DNA from 3 places in the Saccharibacillus brassicae genome. Region 3 is predicted to be linked to each of the others. Evidence: predicted binding sites of a transcription regulator. Region 3 holds the regulator's gene; each other region holds the start of a gene.
The links. The regulator Rex, encoded in region 3, represses fermentation and respiration genes when NADH is low (regulators of the CRP and FNR family bind a similar motif). The targets are predictions, from matches to a motif close to TTGTGAAATATTTCACAA.

Region 1 (6,946 bases), 1.9 Mb from region 3:
GAGATGCGGACAAATTCCCCGGACCCTTTGGGGCCGGAACGCCGCATCGGATATAGAAGGCGCTGCGGATGATGCACCCGCTCGGCCATGTTTCTCACTTTGTTGCAGATCGCTCCCTTGGTCTCGGGATGCGCGGGATTGCCCGTGACTTTGACGATTTTGCCGTTTTCCTTGTGCAGCAGCAGGCCGCAGGCGTCCGGGCAGTCAAGCGGGCAGACTGCCGGAAAGACGCCGCTCGGCCGTTCGGTCATGTTCATGACGGACGGCTCCTTTCGGTGTTCGAATCGTAATTTCTTGCCGGCCTTTATTGTAGCATAATTTGTCCGCAAAATATTTTGTCCGATCGGGTGCGGCAGTGTTTCAATGCGGCGGACTACGGGGTATTAAAAAGCATTGGCAATTAGGCAGTAAATGATGTCCCCTTCATAAGCTGTTCCTGCTGCCATATCATGGACCACTCCCGAAAATTAGCCTTCACAAGCTCCTTCCCCCGGACTTGTGAAGGCTAATTTGTTATGTCCGCCTCTTTTTACGACCCGGGGCCTTTTTTTGATTTAATGCCTTTTTTTATTTAATGCCTTTTTTATCCAACTTTTTTGCCGGCCCGAACGTCTACTCTGCATACCCGGGATTGCCCGACACCTCGGATCAACAAGGAGGGGAAGACTGTGTCCAGAAAAAAAGCGTGGATGCCCGCGGCCGTCTGCCTGCTGGCGCTCACCGCCTGCTCGCCGAACGAATGGGCCGGCCAAGTGCTCGAAGACCGTATTATTCAGGTCAAGCGGTACCCCGACCAGCAGAAGCCGTACGTCGGTTACGCTTCGGCGTTCAAAGGCTACACTTGGAAAAAAGGCGGCGAGACCGAACTGCGCCAAGCGTGGGACAAGGTGCCGGAAGCGAAATCGATGGGCGATCCTGACGAAGTGGATCTGACCGGTAACATAAGCATTCTCGTCCGGCAAAAAACGATAGCCGCTTCTTCGCTCGAAGAGATCGTCGAGCAGGCGGCCGCCTACGAATACAAGCACGACGTCAGCGGCATCCGGATCGACTCCGAGATCGTCCAGGGCGATTGGGTGCTGGCTTCGTTTCCTTACCGTTACCGAGGCGTGCCTTATACCGGCAAGGTACTGGCCAGGCTCAAAGGTCATACGTACATCTACCACAGCCTGAACTTCTCCCCCGAACTGACCGACGAAGGCAAACGACTGCCGTTTGTGCCGGGCAACGGTTTCATGGGCGTAGGCGAAAAAGAAGACCGTGAAGCCATCGACTTCTCCTACTTCGACGGCTCCGTCAACGACGAACGGATCGAACAGATCGTCATACATGACGAAAACGGCAGCGAAGTGATCCCGATCGAAGCGGACCAGCTCAGCTATGTGATCTCCGACGATCGCGACGCAAACGGCGGTGCCGCCCGGGATATTCAATACATCGAAGCGCTCGACCGGGCAGGCAGGACCGTCTATACCTGGCAGTATTGACGCACGATGACCCCTTGCGCCCGGCGGCAGGGGTTGGATAATCGACAGGATTTACCGTCTGTTTACCCGGCGTTCGGGGCTGGGCGCTTGTCGGCCTCCGTGCTATGATTAGAGGAAAAGGAGATTTGCATCATGCCAAACAGCATTGCGGTATTCTGCGGTTCGAGAGAAGGCGCTTCGCCGGCTTACATGGACAGCGCGCGGGCGCTCGGCCGCGAGATGGCGGCTCGGGGAATCACGCTCGTCTACGGCGGTTCGCGCATGGGCCTGATGGGCGCCGTTGCCGACGCCGTGCTCGCAGGCGGCGGCCGGGCGATCGGCGTGCTGCCGGACTTCATGCAGGGCCGGGAGATCGCCCATACGGGCCTCACCGAGCTGATCATGGTCAAATCCATGCATGAACGCAAAGCCAAAATGGCCGAGCTGGCCGAAGGGTTCGTCACGCTGCCCGGCGGCTCCGGCACGATGGAAGAATATTTCGAGATTTTCACCTGGGCGCAGCTCGGGCTGCATACGAAGCCGACCGGCGTGCTGAATTCGGCCGGCTATTACGATCCGCTGATCGCGCTGTTCGACCGGATGACCGGCGAAGGCTTCGTCATGCCGCATCACCGGGCGATGATGCTGACGGCGGAAGACCCGGCCGAACTGCTGGACCGCATGGAAGCTTACCGCGCGCCCGGCGTGCCGCAGGTGCTGACCGAAGAACGCACCTAGAGCGGACAGCTGCGAAGCTTTGTGACGCTTTGCCGACCGCTTAATCCGGACCAAAAGTCAGCATTTTATTCGAACAAGCCGCTCAAACAGCAAAAAGCGGACCGGAAGTCAGCATTTCACTTCGATTCCGCCTGCCAAAAGCGAATTTCGAACAAATTGTGGATTGCAGGTCAGCATTTTATCCGAACAAGCCGCTCAAACAGCAACATGTGGATTGCAGGTCAGCATCAGGTGGTCGAGACTTTCCGGCAGCCATGCCCTATGACAAAAGCGGCTTCGCCACAAGGCGAAGCCGCTTTTATTATGCCGTGCTACAACGTGCGGGGCACGTCGCCGCGCCTCGCCGATGCCGGCCGTCTCCAGACCCATCTCCAGACCCGGCTTCTTGGTGTTCGCTCCAACCGCTCTTTTTGCCAATGATTCCGGTCGATGTCGTCGATCTGCCGGTTATGTTCCTCCAGCAATTTTTCCATCAAATATGGATGCACTTCTATTCCTCCCCGCCGCTTCGAACGCCGCCCCGCAAGGCGTACATTCGTTCGCTTATGGGGCAAGTATAGGCGCCCGACCCGGACAGCTGTATGTCCGGGTCGACGGCGGCCGATCCAAAGGGCAGGATCGAGGAGCCGCCGGACACGGCCGCGGCTTTGCCCACCTGCGGCCGTTCGACCCGGCCGCGGCCGCGCGCTATAGCGAGCGCAAAAGCGCGCACGCTCAGGCGCGGCTTGGGCAGATCAAGCGTGCTTCTGCAGCTCCGGCTTGCCGTAGTCGGCTTGAGCAGCAAGCGCGGCCTGCGCCGGTTCAGCCTGGGGCCGGGGCTCGCCGGTCCGGCGCAGGTACGTGCCCCAGTAAGCGGCGGCGACGAAGATCGCGCCTCCGGTCAGATTGCCGAGCCAGACCGGCACGAAGTTGCCGAGATATTGGCCCCAAGTGAAATGGCCTTCGAAAATGGCGGCCGGAATCAGGAACATGTTGGCCACGACGTGCTGGAAGCCGATCGCCACGAACGCCATCGTCGGGAACCAGATGCCGATAATTTTGCCGCTCATGTTATCCGCCCCGTAGCTGAGCCAGACGGCCAGCGCCACCAGCCAGTTGCAGCCGATCCCGGAGACGAACGATTGCAGGAACGTGCTGTCGATCTTGTGTCCGGCCATGTCGACCAGCTTGTCCAGATAAGGGCCGGAAGCGGTCAGCCCGACGATATGGCCGAAGAAATAGGCGACGAAGATCGCGCCGGCAAAGTTCGCGAGCGTGATCAGGATCAGGTTCTTGATCATCTCGCCTGTCGAGATGCGCCGCGCCAGGCGTGCCAGCGGCACGGCCATCATGTTGCCGGTGAGTAGCTCGCCGCCGGCCAGCAGCACGAGCACGAGGCCGACCGGGAACACGGCTGCGCCGACGAAATTGGCCATGCTGCCCCATTCGGCAGGCGTATTCGCGATCACGCGAATATCGAGCAGGAAGCCGAGCGCGATAAACGCCCCGGCCAGAAATCCGAGGATCAATACGGAAGAGAGCGGACTGTGCGCTTTTTTGACGCCGTTCTCAACGGTGACTTCCGCGATTTGCGGCGGTTTGCAATAAGCCATGGTTGATGTCTCCTTTGATAGCTAAAATTTGAACCTTCCCTTGTCGTACTCATTTTAGCTCAGGCACTCGCCGGAGTACGTGACAAATCTCATACCGAAATGTATAAAGTGAATCTTTTCACTTATTTTTCTTGTCCTATTTTCCGTTTCTTCTTCGGGTCTTCTTTTCCCCGTTTCATCGCTCGGCATTTCCCCGCTTTCCGCCTCCCGTTTCCCCTATTTATGGCCGGGCTGCCCGTGCTATCATACAGGGAAAGGCGGTGAACCTTCATGATCGATTTTTTTGCAAAAGAACCCGGTATTCCCCGCTGGATGAACGTTATCCCCGGATCGAACGGCTGGGCGGCGGCCGAGCCGGTCGACAAAGGCTGGTCCGCGGATCGCAAATACCGTATCCGGACCCGAGACGGGCAGCTGCTTCTGCTTCGGCTGTCCGATCCGGGGCTGGCCGAAGCCAAGCGCGAAGAATTCGAACGGGTACGCCAGGCTTCGAAGCTCGGCATTCCGATGTCGCTCCCGATCGAGTTCGGCATCTGCGAAGGAGCGGCGGATCGGACGTTCCCCGAAGCCGGCGCACCCTTCGTCTATTCGCTGCTGAGCTGGATCGAAGGCGAAGACGCGCAGGAGATGCTGCCGGGGCTCTCCGGCGCAGAAGCTTACGCCCGGGGCCGGGACGCCGGCACCTGGCTGCGCCGCATGCACGGCTTGAGCGTTCCGGCCGGTGCGGAAGCGCCGGCGAATACCGTGCGCCGCGAGGTGACGCGCAAAATTCAGGCTTACGAGAACGGAAGCTACCGGCTTCCGTTCGGCGCCGAACTGCTTGCGCGGATCGAAGCCCGGCTGCCGCTGCTTGAAGGCGTGCCGGCCGGGTTCCGGCACGGCGATTATCATCCCGGCAATATGATCCTCGGACCGGACGGCGGCTTGAACGTGATCGATTTCAACCGTTCCGGCACCGGCGATCCGCTGCGCGACTTCAACCGGATGGAGACGTTCACGAGCGGCATCAGTCCTTCTTTTGCCCGGGGCCAACTGCGCGGTTATAGAGAGAGCGGCCCCCGCGATCCCGACTTCTGGGGCAGAGTCTCCCTGTACTGCGCGATAGAGTGTCTGTTCGCGATCGTCTGGGCGATTCCGTTCGGCGAACCGGAAATTACGGATACGCTGAGCCGGTCGCGGATCATCTGGGACGACTTCGACGGATTCCGGCGCGATACGCCGAAATGGCTGGACGAAAGCTAGGCTGCAGCCTCGTCTTCAGACCGGCGCTCTGGCGGCAGACCGGGCCGACTATACAAATCCCTCCAAATCTGCGGCATGAACCGAGCGCCCAACACTGACGACGCCTAACAAACGGCATACAATGAACCGCGTACAATGAACCACCTACCATGAACCGCTTACTAACGAACCGCGTATAACAAACGGCGCAAGCCGAAAAGCCCGCCGAATCGGCGGGCTTTTCGATAGGGTCTATTCTTTTTTAACACCCAAGACTCAGGCGATTTACGCCTGGGTCTGTTTTTGCACGGAACGGGCCGCTTTTTCTTCGCGTTCTTCGACCGGCTGGGCTTCCATCGCGGCAAAGCCGAGGGAGTTCAGGTAGTTCCAAGGCTTGTTGTAATGCGGTTGGAAGAAGAAGTCGACGAAGGCCAATTCTTCGACCGTCATCTTGTTCTGGATGCAGACCGACAGCGTGTTGATCGACTGGGTCAGGTCCACTTTGGACATCAGCTGCGCACCGACGATGCGGCGGCTGTCTTTTTCGAACACGATCTTGAATGTCGCTTTCTCGAATTCCGGCATGAACTCCGGACGGTAGTTGTCTTCGAACGTCGCGGTCGCGATATCGAGGCCCGCTTCCCGCGCCGCTGTCTCGGTCATGCCTGTCGCTGCGATGTTGTCTTCATAGATCTTGATGCCGCTCGTGCCCTGGGTGCCCATGTAGGCGATTTTCTTCTCGACCAGATTCATCGCGACGAGCGTACCCATACGCACCGCGTTCGTAGCGAGCGGAATGTAAGCGGCTTTGCCGGTCGGGTTGTAACGGATCGCGCAGCTGTCGCCGGCCGCGTACACGTCTTTGACGCTGGTCTCCATATAGTTGTCGACGAGGATCGCGCCGTTCGGCAGCATGTCGACCTGGTCTTTGAGCAGTTCGGTGTTCGGACGGAAACCGATACACAAGATGACAAGGTCCGCTTCGTGTTCGCCTTTTGTCGTGATGATTTTTTGCACTTTGCCGTCTTTGCCTTCGAACCGCTCGACTTTTTCGTCCAGAGCCAGCGTGATCCCTTTTTCGGTCAGGGAATCTTCGATGCGATCGGTAAACTCGGCGTCCAGGTATTTGCTCAGAATCCGTTTCTCCGCATCGATCAGCGTCACTTCTTTGCCGTTCATCTCGAACGCTTCGACCAGCTCGACACCGATATAGCCCGCGCCGATGACGACGACGTTTTTGGCCGTTTTCGCTTTTTCGATGATCGTGTTGGAATGGTTGAAGTTTTTGGACAAAATGATGTTCTCAAGCTCGATGCCTTCGAACTTCGGAATGATCGGCCACGAGCCGGTCGTTACGATCAGCTTGTCGAACGTATCGCCGAATTCTTCGCCCGTTTCCAGGTTGCGCACGGTGAGCGTCTTGCCGGCCGCGTCGACGTTCAGCACTTCATGGCGCATCCGGGTCTGTACGCCGAGAGCGGCCAAATGTTCCGGGGAGGAATAGAAGAGGCCGTTCGGGTCTTTGACCACTCCGCCGACGTACAGCGCGATGCCGCACGAGAGGAAGGAGATGTTGTCGTTGCGTTCGTACACCGTGATCTCGGCGTCCGGGTACAGCTTGGCGGTGCGGACGATAGCGGCGGTTCCTGCGTGCGTACAACCGATAACTGCGATCTTCATGAGTAATTCCTCCAGTAGAATATTTTTTATGGGATAACGCTTTTGCATCCGACAGTGATGTGAAAACTTGTACATACTACGTTAAAAAAAAGGTTTTGTAAGAACTACCCGGTATGGGGGACGTTGACTCGGCAATCATTTAAGATTGTGAATCTCTTCACCTTGCTGTCCAGGTTAGCTTGTGAATTCGTTCACCTGATACTCTTATTATAGTGTGACATATTTCACATTGCAAGAGGTAAACACAAC
Region 2 (6,946 bases), 1.4 Mb from region 3:
CCACATTAAAAGAAAAGCGGCCCGCTTTGTAGCCCCGCTCCCGGGAAAGCGGCGCGTCGGCGTACAGTTTGCGGACGTGATCGAACAATCCGGTGTACGTCGCCAGATTCGAGCGCGGCGTGCGACCGATCGGCTTCTGGTCGATCCGTACGAGGCGGCGCAGGGAATCGAGATCGCCTCCGGCTTCGCCCGAAATCTCGCCCGGCTGTTCTTCCTCGCCTTCTTCCGCCGGTTCGGCCGGCAGATTGCCCAGATGCGGCGCCAGCAGCGCCGGCAGCGCGCCGGAGATCAGGCTGGACTTGCCGGAACCGGACACGCCAGTCACGGCGGTCAGGCAGCCGAGCGGAATCTCGACGTCCAATTCGTTGAGATTATTGTAGGAGACCCGGTTCAGCTTCAGCCAGCCTTCCGGCGTCCGGCGTTCGCGGAGCACGGAAGCGGAATCCGCGAACAGATACCGCCGCGTGATCGAACGTTCCACGTCCGCCAGGCCGGCCGGCGGGCCGCTGTACAGCACTTGCCCTCCGCGTTCGCCCGCTTCGGGGCCGATATCGACCAGCCACTGCGCCTGCTTCATGATGTCGAGATTGTGTTCGACGACGAACACGGAGTTGCCCGCGTCGCGCAGCGCCGCAAGCGACTCCAGCAGCGCTTCGCCGTCGGCGGGGTGCAGACCGGCCGACGGTTCGTCCAGCACGTACACGACCCCGAACAGCTTCGAGATCAGCTGCGTCGCCAGGCGCAGCCGCTGCAGCTCGCCCGAAGACAGCGTCGGCGCCGGGCGGTCGAGCGACAGATGGCCGACGCCGATCGCGATCAGCCGATCCAGCCGCCCCGCCGCGTCTTCGACCAGCCGCCGGGCGATCAGCGCTTTTTCCGTCGCTCTCCGATGCGCGGAATCGGCCTTCGGCGACTCGTGCGCCTGCACGGCTTCTTCAAGCCTGCGCTGCAGCTCGGTTACGGGCAGCCGGAACAGGTCCGCGATGTCCATTCCCCCGAACGTGACGGAGAGCGCTTCCGGCTTCAATCTTTTGCCGTGGCAGAGCGGGCAGGGACCGACGACCAGATAAGGTTCGAGCCGCTGGCGGCGGCCCGGATTGTCGGCGGAAGCGTACATATGAAGCAGTTGGCGGCGTGCGCCGGTATAATTGCCCATATAATCGTGCTTGCGCCCGGAACGGATCGCTTCCTGAATCTGCTCGTAATCGAGATCCGGGTACACCGGAGCGGACGGCTTCTCTTCGGTAAACAAAATCCAGTCGCGATCGGACTGCGGCAGTTCCCGCCACGGCTTATCCACGTCGTAACCGAGCGAGATCAGGATGTCGCGCAGGTTCTGCCCGTGCCAGGCGCCCGGCCACGAAGCGATCGCCCGCTGGCGGATGCTCAAGCTCGGATCGGGCACCATCGACGCTTCGGTCGCGTCGTAGATCCGGCCGAGCCCCTGGCATTCGGGGCAGGCTCCCTGCGGCGTATTGGGCGAAAAATCTTCGGCGTACAGCACCGGCTGTCCGACCGGATAATCGCCGGCGCGCGCATACATCATGCGCAGCACGTTGGAGATGGCCGTCAGGCTGCCCACGGTGGAGCGCTCCTGCGGCACGCTGCGCTGCTGTTGAAGCCCGACCGCGGGCGGCAGCCCTTCGATGCTCTCGACCTGCGGCGTGCCGGCCTGCTGGATCAGCCGTCTGGCATACGGCGCGACGGACTCCAGGTAGCGCCGCTGCGCTTCGGCGTACAGTGTGCCGAATGCGAGCGACGATTTGCCCGAACCGGACACGCCGGTAAACACGACAAGCGCGTCGCGCGGGATGTCGAGGTCGACGTTTCGTAAATTATTCTCGCTGGCTCCGCGGACGCGAATCATATTCCGCGGATCGAGATCGGGTTCGGATGAATGGGACTGATGCGATATACTCATGCTGGCGTTCCTCCTTGGCGTTTCGTACGGATTGCCCTGCGAATTCGGTTCGTCTTCCGGACGGGATCGGCAGCCGATCCGTCGTCTCGGTATCTTTACCTCATTCGCTGCAAAAGAAATCAGCAGGCAGTTATGGAGAGTGAGTCGGGCAAGAGTCGGAAACGGGCGGTTCCGGGCGGAAGTGCGAGATCGGGAACGCCGGAAAAAAACGTTCGAATACGCAAAACCCACGTTCGAATACGCAAAAAAACCGCCGATTTCCCTAAAGGAAACCGACGGTTCTTCGATGAAACGAGATGCGGTCGAGAGGACTCGAACCTCCACGGGGGTTAGCCCACACGGACCTGAACCGTGCGCGTCTGCCAATTCCGCCACGACCGCATAATAGTTGGCTGGGCTTTTTGCCCTGCCCAAATAATATAGCATAGCCGGCAGGCAGATTGCAAGCCTTTTGGCAAGAAAGTTCGCATACCGTGCCAAAGGGAACGCGGCATGCTCTTTTGGCCTTCGTCTTGTTGCCCTGCCGCTTTGCCGGAAAAGGGAGCCGGCAGCCGTATCGGGAAGTCTTATCCGGCAAATGCGTACCGAAAGTCAACATTTCAAGCGAAATCAGGGACGTGAACAGAAAATGTGTGCATTTGGTCAGCATTTTCTGCCTGTTGGGCCGGAAATCGGGCTTTTTCGCGAAAAATGTGCGCATTAAGTCAACATTTTGCGCAGAATACGGTTTTTGAGCGGAAAATGTGCACAAAAAGTCAACATTTCAGGTGGAATGAGGGCCGTGAACAGGAAATGTGTGCATGGGGTCAGCATTTTCTGCCTGTTAGGCCGGAAATCGGGCTTTTTCGCGAAAAATGTGTGCATCAAGTCAACATTTTGCGCAGAATACGGTTTTTGAGCGGAAAATGTGCACAAAAAGTCAACATGACCGCCCGCCGCCCCGTCACCCCCGCCGAGGCTTGGCCGCCGAACTCCGTTCGACCAATTCCGGCGCGTAGACGACGTCTTCGTATTCGACGGCCGAACCCGAAGCGCCGCTCTCGATCATGGCGATCAGCCGCCGGGCCGCTTCCCGGCCCATTTCTTCCTTCGGATGCGTCAGCGTCGTCAGCGGCACGCCGGAAGCGAGCGCGAGCGCCGAATCGTCGAAGCCGACGACCGACACGTCGCCCGGCACGGACAGTCCGAGCTCGCGCGCCGCATTCATGAGCGGTACGGCCAGTTCGTCGTTATAGGCGACGAGCGCCGTCGGCCGGTTCGGCGAAGCGAGCAGTTCGCGCACGCGCCGAAGCGGCAGTTCGCCTTTTTGCCCCGTCGCGTACGTCACGACATGCTCGGGCAGCAGCGGAATGCCCGCTTCGCGGTGGGCGTGCATGAAGCCGCGCAGCCGGTTGACGCCCTGCAGATCGTCCGTTTTGAAAAAGCCGGCGATCCGCGTATGCCCCTGCCCGATCAAATACCGGGCCGCGGTCGAGCCGCCGAGTTCGTCGTCCACTTTGAGACACGGCACTTCCAGTTCGCGGTAGCGTTCGTTGATCATGAGGAACGGCAGGTTTCTCGACTGCATCGACAGGTAGAACGGCAGGTTGGGATTGCCTTCGGCGCTTTTGGTCGGCTCGATGATCAGCCCGCTGAGCGGTTCGCTCAGCATAAGGCGCAGGCATTCCATCTCTTTCTCCTTGTCGTTGTCGGTGCTTGCAAGCAGCAGCCGATAGCCGCGGCTGCGCAGCTCGGCTTCGGCGCCCCGCACGATATGCGGGAAAATATAATCGGAGATGTACGTCGTGACGATGCCGATCGTCCGCGGCTGCGCCGCTTCTTCGCGGATGCCGGCGCTGCGCACGAACGTGCCTTTGCCCTGCACCCGTTCCAGCAGCCCCTGGCGTTCGAGTTCGGAGAACGCCTGGCGCACCGTCTGGCGGCTGAGCGAGAACTGCTCGGCGATCTCGTTCTCCGACGGCACTTGTCCGCCGGGCACCAATCGGCCGCTTTCGATCCAACTTAACAGTTCGTTTTTCAAGATCATGTATTTGGGAAGCCGTTTGTTCATCCTGATTCACCTCGGTCTGTATTTGCGTTCGTATCCGGTGCGGGCCGGCAGTCTCCGGCATCTGCCGGGCGCACCCGGAAAGCGATCCTAAGATAGCGCTCTCAAGCTTAATTGTACGTACAAGTTTAGTTTAAGTGCCGGTTTGGGAAAATGCAAGCCGAACTTCCGCCGGCCCGGCCGGGTTCAGCGCCCGCTCCCGCGCCGCGGCAGCAGCCCGCCTTCCTCCAGCCACCGCGCGAGCAGTGCGTTGAACGCTTCCGGCTGCGCGAGCGAAAATCCGTGTCCGATACCGGGCCGCACGACAAGTTCCGACCCGGCGCGCATCTGTGCGAGATCCCGCGCCGAGCGGCGCATCGAGCCGCTTTCCTCTTCGCCGACGGTCACGAGAAGGCGCGCCGTCGAATAGGCAAAGCCGGCCGGCAGCCGGTAGCCGAGACTTTCCCGCACCGTTCGGATCAGCCCGGCACGGCTGATCCCGAGGCTGTGCGCATAATACGTATCGAATTGTTCGCCCGGCACGTACAAGCTTCGGGCTTGCAGCGCCGCGAATTTGCGGCTGCGCATCAGCGAGTAGAACAGCGAGATCAGCGGCCCGACCAGCGGACGCGCAAGCGACGCCGGATAGATCGAACCGCTGCCCAGCATGGCGCCGCTCAGCAGGTCCGGACGATCGCTCATCATCTGCATGACGATCTGGGCGCCGAGCGAGAAGCCGACGGCCACGATCGGCCGACCGGCGCTTTTTCGTTCGGCAAGCCGGATCAAGGCTTCCGCGCTTTTTTCGATAGTAAAAAGTTCGTCTTCCCCCGTTCCGTCCTGCTCCGACCATTCCGGTACCAGGCAGTGCGCATGCCGAAAATGCTCGACCTGCCGATCCCACATCCAACCGCCGACCCCGCCGCCGTGCACGAACAGCAGCAGCGGAGCGTCGATCGGACCGGATTCCGTGTACGTCCACGCCATACCGTTTCCCCCTCTTTTTTCCATATTCCAACCTTATCACACTTCTTCCGCATGATCGTTTTCCGCGCACAATCTCCCTGTACCGAATTGTGACTTTTTCAAGTGAAATATTTCACATTAAATGTGATTACGATCACCAACCTCTTCAATCGCGTTCTCCTATAATGAGGATGCAAGGTAGATCAAATTTGAAATAGCGGCGGCTTACCGGATATTCCGGCCCCGCCCTTTCCTGCAAATTACGTTGTGAATAAGTTCACATTACTGGAAGATCGCCGATCCGCAGCACCCCTGCCCCGCCGCCTGACGGCCGATACGACGCACGCACGCGGGCCGCGATCTTCCCTTCATCCGAATTCAAACGCCAAGGAGGCTTTTCCTCATGAACACCGTCAAACAAAAGCTGATCGTCATCGGCAACGGCATGGCCGGCATCAATACGCTGGAACAGATTCTCAAGCTGACCGACCGGTTCGACATTACCGTTTTCGGCAGCGAACCGCATCCCAACTATAACCGGATCATGCTCTCGTACGTGCTCGAAGGCAGCAAAAAGCTCGAAGACATCGTGCTGAACGACTGGAGCTGGTACGAGGAAAACGGCATCGCGCTGCATACGAACACGACGGTGACGCAGATCGATACGGTCGGCAAAACAGTGCTCACCGATACCGGCCTGACGCAGGCGTACGACAAGCTGCTGATCGCGACCGGCTCCAATTCGCTTATGCTTCCGATTCCCGGCAGCGACCGCGAAGGCGTCGTCGGCTTCCGCGATATCGCCGACTGCGACCGGATGCTGGACGCGGCGAAGCAGTACAAGAAAGCGGCCGTCATCGGCGGCGGACTGCTCGGGCTCGAAGCGGCCAAAGGGCTCGTCGGCCTCGGCATGGACGTGACCGTCGTCCATCTGATGAACGACCTGATGGAACGCCAGCTCGACAGCCAGGCTTCCGCCATGCTCAAGACCGAGCTGGAACGCCAAGGCATCAAGTTCGCGATGGGCAAATCGACAGCCGAGATGACCGGCGACCACCGCGTGCGCAAGCTCGTGTTCACGGACGGCGAAGAACTGGAAGCCGAATTCGTCGTCATGGCGGTCGGCATTCGGCCGAACAAGCAGATCGGCGAAGTCAGCGGCATCGACACGAATCGCGGCATCCTCGTCGACGACTTCATGCGCACGTCCGCGCCGGACGTCTACTCGGTCGGCGAATGCGCGGAACACCGCGGCGTCTGCTACGGCCTCGTCGCTCCGCTGTTCGAGCAGGGCAGCGTCCTCGCCAAACATATTTGCGGTATCGACACGGCAGGCTACGGCGGTTCGATCACGTCGACCAAGCTCAAAATTTCGGGCGTGGACGTGTTCTCGGCCGGCGAATTTATCGAGACGCCGCAGCACACCGTCATCTCGGCCAAAGACGAATGGAAACGCACCTACAAAAAAATACTGCTCGATCAAGGCAAAATCGTCGGCGCCGTGCTGTTCGGCGACGTGACGGAATCCGCTTCGCTGCAAAAATACGTCCGCGAACGCACCGAAATGAACGACGAAATCTACGGCGACCTGATGGGCACCGGCCACTGCGGCAGCGGCAAATCGAAAACGGCCGCGGTAGAGAAAATGGCCGACGACGAAATCGTCTGCGGCTGCAAAGGCGTCACCAAAAAAGTCATCGTCGACGCGATCACCGAACAAGGACTGACGACGGTCGACGAAATCAAAGCGTGCACCGGCGCGACCGGTTCGTGCGGCGGCTGCAAGCCGGTCGTCGAACAGATTCTGAGCTTCGTTCTCGGCGACGGCTTCAAGCAGACGGTCAAGACCGGCATCTGCGGCTGCACCCCGCTGAGCCGTCAGGAGATCGTGGCCGGCATCAAGGAAAAAGGGCTGCGGACGACCAAAGAAGTCATGCATGTACTCGACTGGCATAACGCGGAAGGCTGCTCCAAGTGCCGGCCGGCCGTCAACTACTATCTGGGCGTCATCTACCCGGGCGAACACAAAGACG
Region 3 (6,946 bases):
TCGGCCATGATCGCATGTCCGAGTTCGTGAATCGCGACGCGGCGCTTTTCTTCGGCGCTCGTCTCGCGGTCCGTCTTCTCGCCGAGCATGACTTTGTCGATCGCGCGGGACAGATGCTGCTGCCCGATCACGGCCGCTTTTTCGCGCATCGCGTAGATCGCGGCTTCGTTCATGACGCTTTCGAGCTGGGCGCCCGAGAATCCGTACGCTTCTTCGGCGATCCGGTCGAGATCCGCTTCCGGCGATACCGGACGGCTTGTCGCATGCAGTTCGAGAATATGCTTGCGGCCTTTTTTGTCCGGCAGGTCCACCTGGATATGGCGGTCGAACCGTCCCGGGCGCAGCAGCGCGCTGTCGAGCATTTCTTTGCGGTTGGTCGCGGCGATAACGAGAATGCGCGGCTCTTCGTTGTTGTAGATGCCGTCCATCTCGGTCAGCAGCTGGTTCAGCGTCTGGTCGTACTCGCGCTGTTGGCCGCCTTCGCGCTTGCCGCCGATTACGTCGATTTCGTCGATAAAAATGATCGCGCTCTGCTTTTTCTCCTGGGCTGCGCGGGTTCGCGCGTCCTTGAACAGATCGCGGACCCGGCCCGCGCCGACGCCGACATACATTTCGACGAAGTCGCTGCCCGAAGCGGCGACGAACACGGAATCGGTATAATGGGCGGCCGCTTTGGCCATGAGCGTCTTGCCGGTTCCCGGAGGGCCCGTCAGCAGGATGCCTTTGAGCGGGCGAATACCGAGCTTCTTGATCTCTTCGTGCTTAATAAGAAAATCGAGCGCTTCGCGCAGCTCCTGCTTGGAGTTGTCCTGCCCGCCGATCTGCTCGAAGGTGAACTTTTCCGGTTTTTGCTTTTTGCGTTTGCGATCCTGGGCCGCGCCGACCGCAAGTCCGCCCTTCATTTGCAGGACGGCGAAAATGCCGACGCCGACCAGTGCCAGAACGGCGAACGGCATCATGTTGACTCCGATAAAACCGAGGAAAAGAACGAGCGCCGCCGCGAAACCGATCAGTATTTCCGTTACTCCTCTAGGCATTCGTTTGTCCCCCAATTCCAGGCGCCGCATGCAGCGGCAAAATGATGTACTTGTTGGCCTGTTCATCCGAAGCGGAGCTTAAAGCCACGTAAATATAATGTTCGTCCATATCGCTTGAGATCGTATAGCCGTTATTTTCGGTTTGAATTTCGGACAGCGTGTCGGTAATGAGCGTGTACCGTTTGTTGGCCATCGCTTCGGCGACCGAGAAGGAAGCTTCTCTCCACAGCGCTTCGATATCCGGCGTGGAATGGTCGGCGATGTCGAAAACGACCGAACGGTTTTTGAGCAGTTCGCCTTCTTCTTTGCGAAGTTGGGCGACCATGCCGCGAAGATCGACATTCGATTCCAGATCGAGTTTCAACACGGCACCGTTTTGGGTAATGTCCACTTGGGCGCTGGTAACGCCTGGGTAATTCTGCAGCATTTTTGCGATAGGACGTTCGATTGCGGCCTGGCGGTACAGAAACCAGCCGCCGAGCAGGACGATCAGCGACAAAGCCGCTGTAAGGGCGATAGGCAGGATACGGATTTTCAATGGGCATTTCTCCTCTTCATGCTGTGTTTGAAATTCGGACACGAGTATGACATCCATCATCGATACGACGCCGTTTTGAGCATTTTCGCAAAATGCTTTTTGGCGCACGCAAAACCGTCGAACCATCAACGATCGTTTCCTTCTATAATCCAAATTTACCTCGTCGTTAAAAATAAGTATATCACACCGTTTTCCCATTTTCTAATTCGCGCGGCTCTTCACGGGTGCTTGCTTGGCACGGTTTTGGCGATCCAAACGTCGATTTTCCGCCTGCTTCTTCCTAGAAGCGTGCAAAAACGCGCAGCGATCATAATCATAGTACATACCAAAAGCCTCTCCCCGTCCGGGGAGAGGCTTTTGGTTATCGAGCCGGCTTCGGCTCAGTCTGCGCGAAACAGGCGACGGATGCGGCGTACCTGACTTACCCGACTTATCCGACCTTTTCCGACGTATCCGAGGAACGCCGAAAAAACCCGACTCTCCATTTCGGAGAATCGGGTTTTTCTATACGCTACGCGCCGGAAGATTGCCGAACACTTCGGCTTACCAATCCGGCAGATCGAACGCTTCTCCGACGGCGCTGCCGTCTTTGAGACTGTAGAAGCGGTAGTAATGCGTATCTTGCTGTTCGTAGAACACCTGCCAGACGTACTGGTTGCCGTACACGCCCGGAAGCATCCGGATCAGTTTGGCGTCCGGAAGCTGAGCTTCCGCCCGGTCCCACATGTCTTCCCGGGTAATCGTTCCGGCGACCGGCATCGAGCGAAACGCGTTCTCGCCCGCTGCCGGCGTGCCTTCCGGCGTATATTTGAGCCAGACGTACTGTTCCTCGCCGGACGCCGTCGTTCCTTGAACGACCCAGAAGATCGAATTTTCGCCCCAGACCCATTTGTCGGCCCGTTCGATTTCCGTCAGCTGTCCCTGCGTGCGCGCCGAAGCGATCGCCGCGTTGCGTTCGTCCGTTCTGCCCTGCATCGAGAGCATATAGTACAAATAAGCTCCCGCCAGCAAAATCAGCACGACGAGCAGGGTCAGCAAAATGACTTTGGTGCGCTTGCTCACGTTGTGTATCCTCCCGATGTCCGGCTTAGCGGGCCAACAGCCCTTCGAAAGCCGACTGGGCCTCGAACCGGATTTTCTCTTCGTCCAGCGTCAGGCACTCGCGGTTCTTGACGATCTGGATGCCGTCTACCCATACATGCCGCACGTCCTGACCGGCCGCCGAATACACGAGATGCGACACGTAATCGGTGCGCGGCAGGAAATGGGCCTGCTCGATATCGAGCGCGACGAAGTCCGCTTTCATGCCGGCTTCGAGCGTGCCCAGATTGTCGAGGTACAGCGACTGCGCGCCATGCAGCGTCGCCATGCGCAGCGCTTCGGCTGCCGGCACGGCGGTCGGATCGCCCGACACGCCTTTGTGGATCAGCGCGGCCAGACGCATCTCTTCGAACATGTCGAGATTGTTGTTGCTGGCCGCGCCGTCTGTGCCGAGCGACACGACGACGCCCGCTTTGAGCAGCTGCGGCACTTTCGCCACGCCGCTCGCAAGCTTCAGGTTGCTGCCCGGATTGTGCGAGACGGCTACCCGGTTGGCCGCAAGCATCGCGATCTCTTCGTCCGTCAAATGGACGGCATGCGCCACCATCGACGGGCGGGAGAAGAAGCCGAGCTTCTCCAGATGCGCGACCGGACGCAGCCCGTATTCGCGTACGTTCTGCTCCACTTCCGCCGCCGTTTCCGACATATGCGTATGCAGCGGCAGATCCAGATCGTGCGCCGCCTGCACGAAACGCTCGATAAAAGCGGGCGGGCACGTATAAGGCGCGTGCGGCGACATCATGACCGTGATGCGTCCATCCGCCTGGCCATGCCAGTTTTTGGCGAACGAAATCGCGTCGTTCAGCTTGTCGTCTTGTTCCTGCTGCGAGCACAGCCCGATTACGCCGCGCGTCAGCGACGCCCGCATGCCGGATTGGACGACCGCTTCGGCCACGCGGTCCATATGGTCGTACATGTCGAGGAACGTCGTCGTGCCGCTTTTGAGCATCTCGACGATCGACAGCGAACTACCCCAGTACACGTCGTCCGACGTGAACTTGGCTTCCATCGGCCACATTTTGGTCTGCAGCCATTCCTGCAGCACCATATCGTCGCCGTATCCGCGCAGCAGCGACATGGCCGTATGGCCGTGGCTGTTGACGAGACCCGGCATAAACAGCAGCCCTTTGCCGTCGATCGACGGCAGGTCGCGCGCGTCTTCCGGTTCTTCGGTTCCGATATAGGCGATGGTGTCTCCGTCGACGATCATGCAGCCGCGAACGACCCCTTCACGCTCGCCGGTGGCGAAGACGCCGTTTCTAACGATCCATTTAGTCGGATGGTTTGTCGTTGTCATGGGTTTCGGTTTCCTTTCCGTTATCGAGGTAGTAAGCCAGGCTGAGCAGGTCGGTCGTGAAATCGGCCGCATGGATCCGTACGTCGGCCGGCACTTTAAGCACGGTCGGCGCAAAATTCAAAATGGCTTCGACGCCGGCTTCGACCAGCTGGTCGGCGACGCGCTGCGCTTCGGAATCGGGCACCGTGATGATGCCGACGCGAATGTTTTTCTCCCGTACGGTCGGCTTCAGTTCTTCGATCGGCTGCACGGTCAGCTTGTTGATCTGCGTGCCGACCTTCGGCGCGTACGAGTCGAATACGGCGACGATCTTCATGCTTTCCTTGAGGTACATATTATAGTTGGACAGCGCATGTCCCAGATTGCCGGCGCCGATCAGGGCCACGTTGATCGGACGGTCCAGCTTGAGGATATGGCGAATTTTCTCGATCAGGTACGAGACGTCGTAACCGATGCCTTTTCGGCCGAAATCGCCGAAATACGCAAGGTCTTTCCGGATTTGGGCCGGATTAAGATCCAGTTTCTGCCCGAGTTCCTGCGACGACACCGTCATCACTTCGCGTTTGTGCAGTTCGGTCAGGTGACGCAGGTAAACGGGAAGTCTGCGAACGACGGCTTCCGAAATTTTTTCCGCTTTCATTCCATGTCCCTCCCAGGGGAAAAGTTAATCCGACTTCTCTTCCGGTTCCAGCCATTCGGCGACTCTCGGCACGATTTGGTCGAGCGCCATATGCTCCATTTTGGGACCCGGAAGCGAGTATAAAAAGTATTTGCCGTAATACGATTCGATCACGCGCGTATCGTAGACGATCACGATGCCGCGGTCGCGGCGCGTACGCACCAGGCGGCCGAATCCCTGTTTGAAGCGGATAACGGCCTGCGGCACGGACAGCTTCATGAACGGGTTAAGGTTCTGGCGCTTGAGCAGTTCGCTTTTGGCTTCCAGCAGCGGATGGCTCGGAGGCTGGAACGGCAGCCGCACGATAGCGAGGCACGTCAGCGCGTCGCCGGGAATATCGACGCCTTCCCAGAAACTGCTCGTGCCGAGCAGCACCGTTTTCGCGTTCTCCTGAAACCGCCGGGTGAGGCGGCTTCGGCTGCCGCTGTCGACGCCCTGCCCGATCAGCGAAATGCCGGAAGCGCCGAGCAGTTCCTTGAGCGGATCGTACACCTGGCGCAGCATCCGGTACGACGTGAACAGCACGAGCATGCGTCCCTGCGTCGCTTCCGCCGTACGCGCCAGCGAATCGGTCAGCGCGGCGAGGAACGAAGCGTCGGCCATCTGCCCTTTGACGCTGGGGAAATCGCGCGGGACGATCAGCAGCGCCTGCTCCCGGTAATTGAACGGCGACGGCAGCACTTCCGTCAACAGCCTTTTTTGCACGGCCGCTTCCCGCAGACCCAGCTGGTCGATCATATAGTCGAACTTTTTGTCCACGGCAAGCGTGGCCGAAGTGAGAACGACGCTTTTCTTTTTATCGAAAAAGTGCTGCTGCAGCTGGGCGCTGACGTCGATCGGCACCGCGTACATTTGCAGCGACTTGCTTTTGAACTGCGAGCTGCCTTCGAGCCAGTAGACCGTGCTTCCGTCGTCGAGCCGCATGAAGAACCGCAGCGATTCGCGCGCTTCGGACAGGTCTTTGAACAGACCCGAAATATCGGTCGCCAGACCTTCGGCCGTGTAGTCGCCGCTGTCTTCCTTGACGGAAGCCGCCATGCGTTCCCCGCGGCGGATCGCTTCGCCGAGCCCGACGTAGATCTGGTCTTCCAGCGTCGAGAGCGTATCCCAGCCTTTCGGGTATTCGCCCGCCGTCAGGCGCAGCGTATGCTGGCCGGCTTCCGGCGCCGACACGTCTACCCGGTCGGGCAGCAGCGTGTACAGCAGCTCCGTCAGTTTGTCCCAGCTCTCTTTGGCGTCGATCAGCTCGGGAATGACTTCGTCGATCGCGCGGTTCCATTCGTTTTTCTTCTCGTGCCCGATCTTGCCAAGCAGTTGGCGCAGCGCGGGCAGCTGCCCGTTCTTGCCGTCCTTGTACAAGCGGGTCATCGCATGCACGAACGAGAAATATTTCAGGTGCAGCCCGAGATGCTTGCCGGCCACGTCTTCGAGGTGATGCGCTTCGTCGATAACGAGACGCTCGTAGGCGGGCAGCAGCTGGTCGTCCGCCTTGACGTCGGAGAACAGCTTGGAATGGTTCGTCACGACGACGTCGGCCATAGACGCTTCATGCTTGGCCCGGTAATAGTAACAGCTGCGGAACCAGGGACAGGCGCGGCCCAGACAGGAATCCGTCTCGCTCGCGATCGTGTCCCAGAAATCCTGGCCGCGGCCGATACCGAGGTTCAGTTCTTCGTCGTCCCCGCTCTGCGTGCGGGTCAGCCAGACGAGCAGCTGCGCCGCCGTCAGGACGTCGTCCGCGGGATGCGTGAATTCACGCCGGTCGATCTTCTGTTCAAGCTTGCGCATGCACAGATAATGCTGGCGTCCCTTGAACACCGAAGCGCGGAATTCGAACGGCACGACGCGGTTCAGCAGCGGAACGTCGCGTTCGCGCAGCTGCTCCTGCAAGTTGATCGTGTGCGTGCTGATCATCACTTTGCGGTCTTTTTTTACGCTCTCGTAAATGGCCGGAATGAGGTAGCCGAGCGATTTGCCCGTCCCCGTTCCCGCCTCGATCAGCAGATGCTTGTCGCTTCCGAACGCTTCCTGCACTTTTTCGAACATGATGTTCTGCGATTCGCGTTCTTCGTAACCCGGCAGCTCGGCGCGCAGATTGTTTTGCACCTGTTCCAGAAAATCGCCGAACGGCACGTCTTCGAGCGGATTGCCGTCGCGGATCTCGCGGGCGGGCGGCACTTCGGCCCACTCCCCCGTTTTGAGCGCGAACTGGCGGTAGAATTTGAATTCGCCGCTTTCCTGAAGCGGTTCCATCTCCTTCTCCTCGACCAGCGTTTGGAAAAACCAGCCCAAAT

Region 1: a site for Rex is predicted at 3,903-3,920, ahead of FFV09_RS08720 (formate/nitrite transporter family protein). Genes of this name have one in related genera too.
Region 2: a site for Rex is predicted at 5,035-5,052, ahead of nirB (nitrite reductase large subunit NirB). Genes of this name have one in related genera too.

The regions. Positions count from the first base shown of each region.
Region 1 covers NZ_CP041217.1:2,070,060-2,077,005, forward strand. The annotation lists gene FFV09_RS08705 (molybdopterin-containing oxidoreductase family protein) at 1-251, opposite strand, end outside; gene FFV09_RS08710 (hypothetical protein) at 669-1,487, shown strand; gene FFV09_RS08715 (LOG family protein) at 1,620-2,204, shown strand; gene FFV09_RS23705 (hypothetical protein) at 2,516-2,692, opposite strand; gene FFV09_RS08720 (formate/nitrite transporter family protein) at 2,939-3,796, opposite strand; gene FFV09_RS08725 (phosphotransferase family protein) at 4,067-5,038, shown strand; gene FFV09_RS08730 (FAD-dependent oxidoreductase) at 5,303-6,697, opposite strand.
Region 2 covers NZ_CP041217.1:4,395,398-4,402,343, reverse strand. The annotation lists gene FFV09_RS18255 (excinuclease ABC subunit UvrA) at 1-1,921, opposite strand, end outside; tRNA gene FFV09_RS18250 (tRNA-Leu) at 2,219-2,302, opposite strand; gene FFV09_RS18245 (GntR family transcriptional regulator) at 2,865-3,971, opposite strand; gene FFV09_RS18240 (alpha/beta fold hydrolase) at 4,155-4,934, opposite strand; gene nirB (nitrite reductase large subunit NirB) at 5,317-6,946, shown strand, end outside.
Region 3 covers NZ_CP041217.1:155,905-162,850, forward strand. The annotation lists gene FFV09_RS00560 (AAA family ATPase) at 1-1,037, opposite strand, end outside; gene FFV09_RS00565 (hypothetical protein) at 1,030-1,575, opposite strand; gene FFV09_RS00570 (DUF5590 domain-containing protein) at 2,119-2,637, opposite strand; gene FFV09_RS00575 (amidohydrolase) at 2,663-3,973, opposite strand; gene FFV09_RS00580 (redox-sensing transcriptional repressor Rex) at 3,948-4,613, opposite strand; gene dinG (ATP-dependent DNA helicase DinG) at 4,638-6,946, opposite strand, start outside.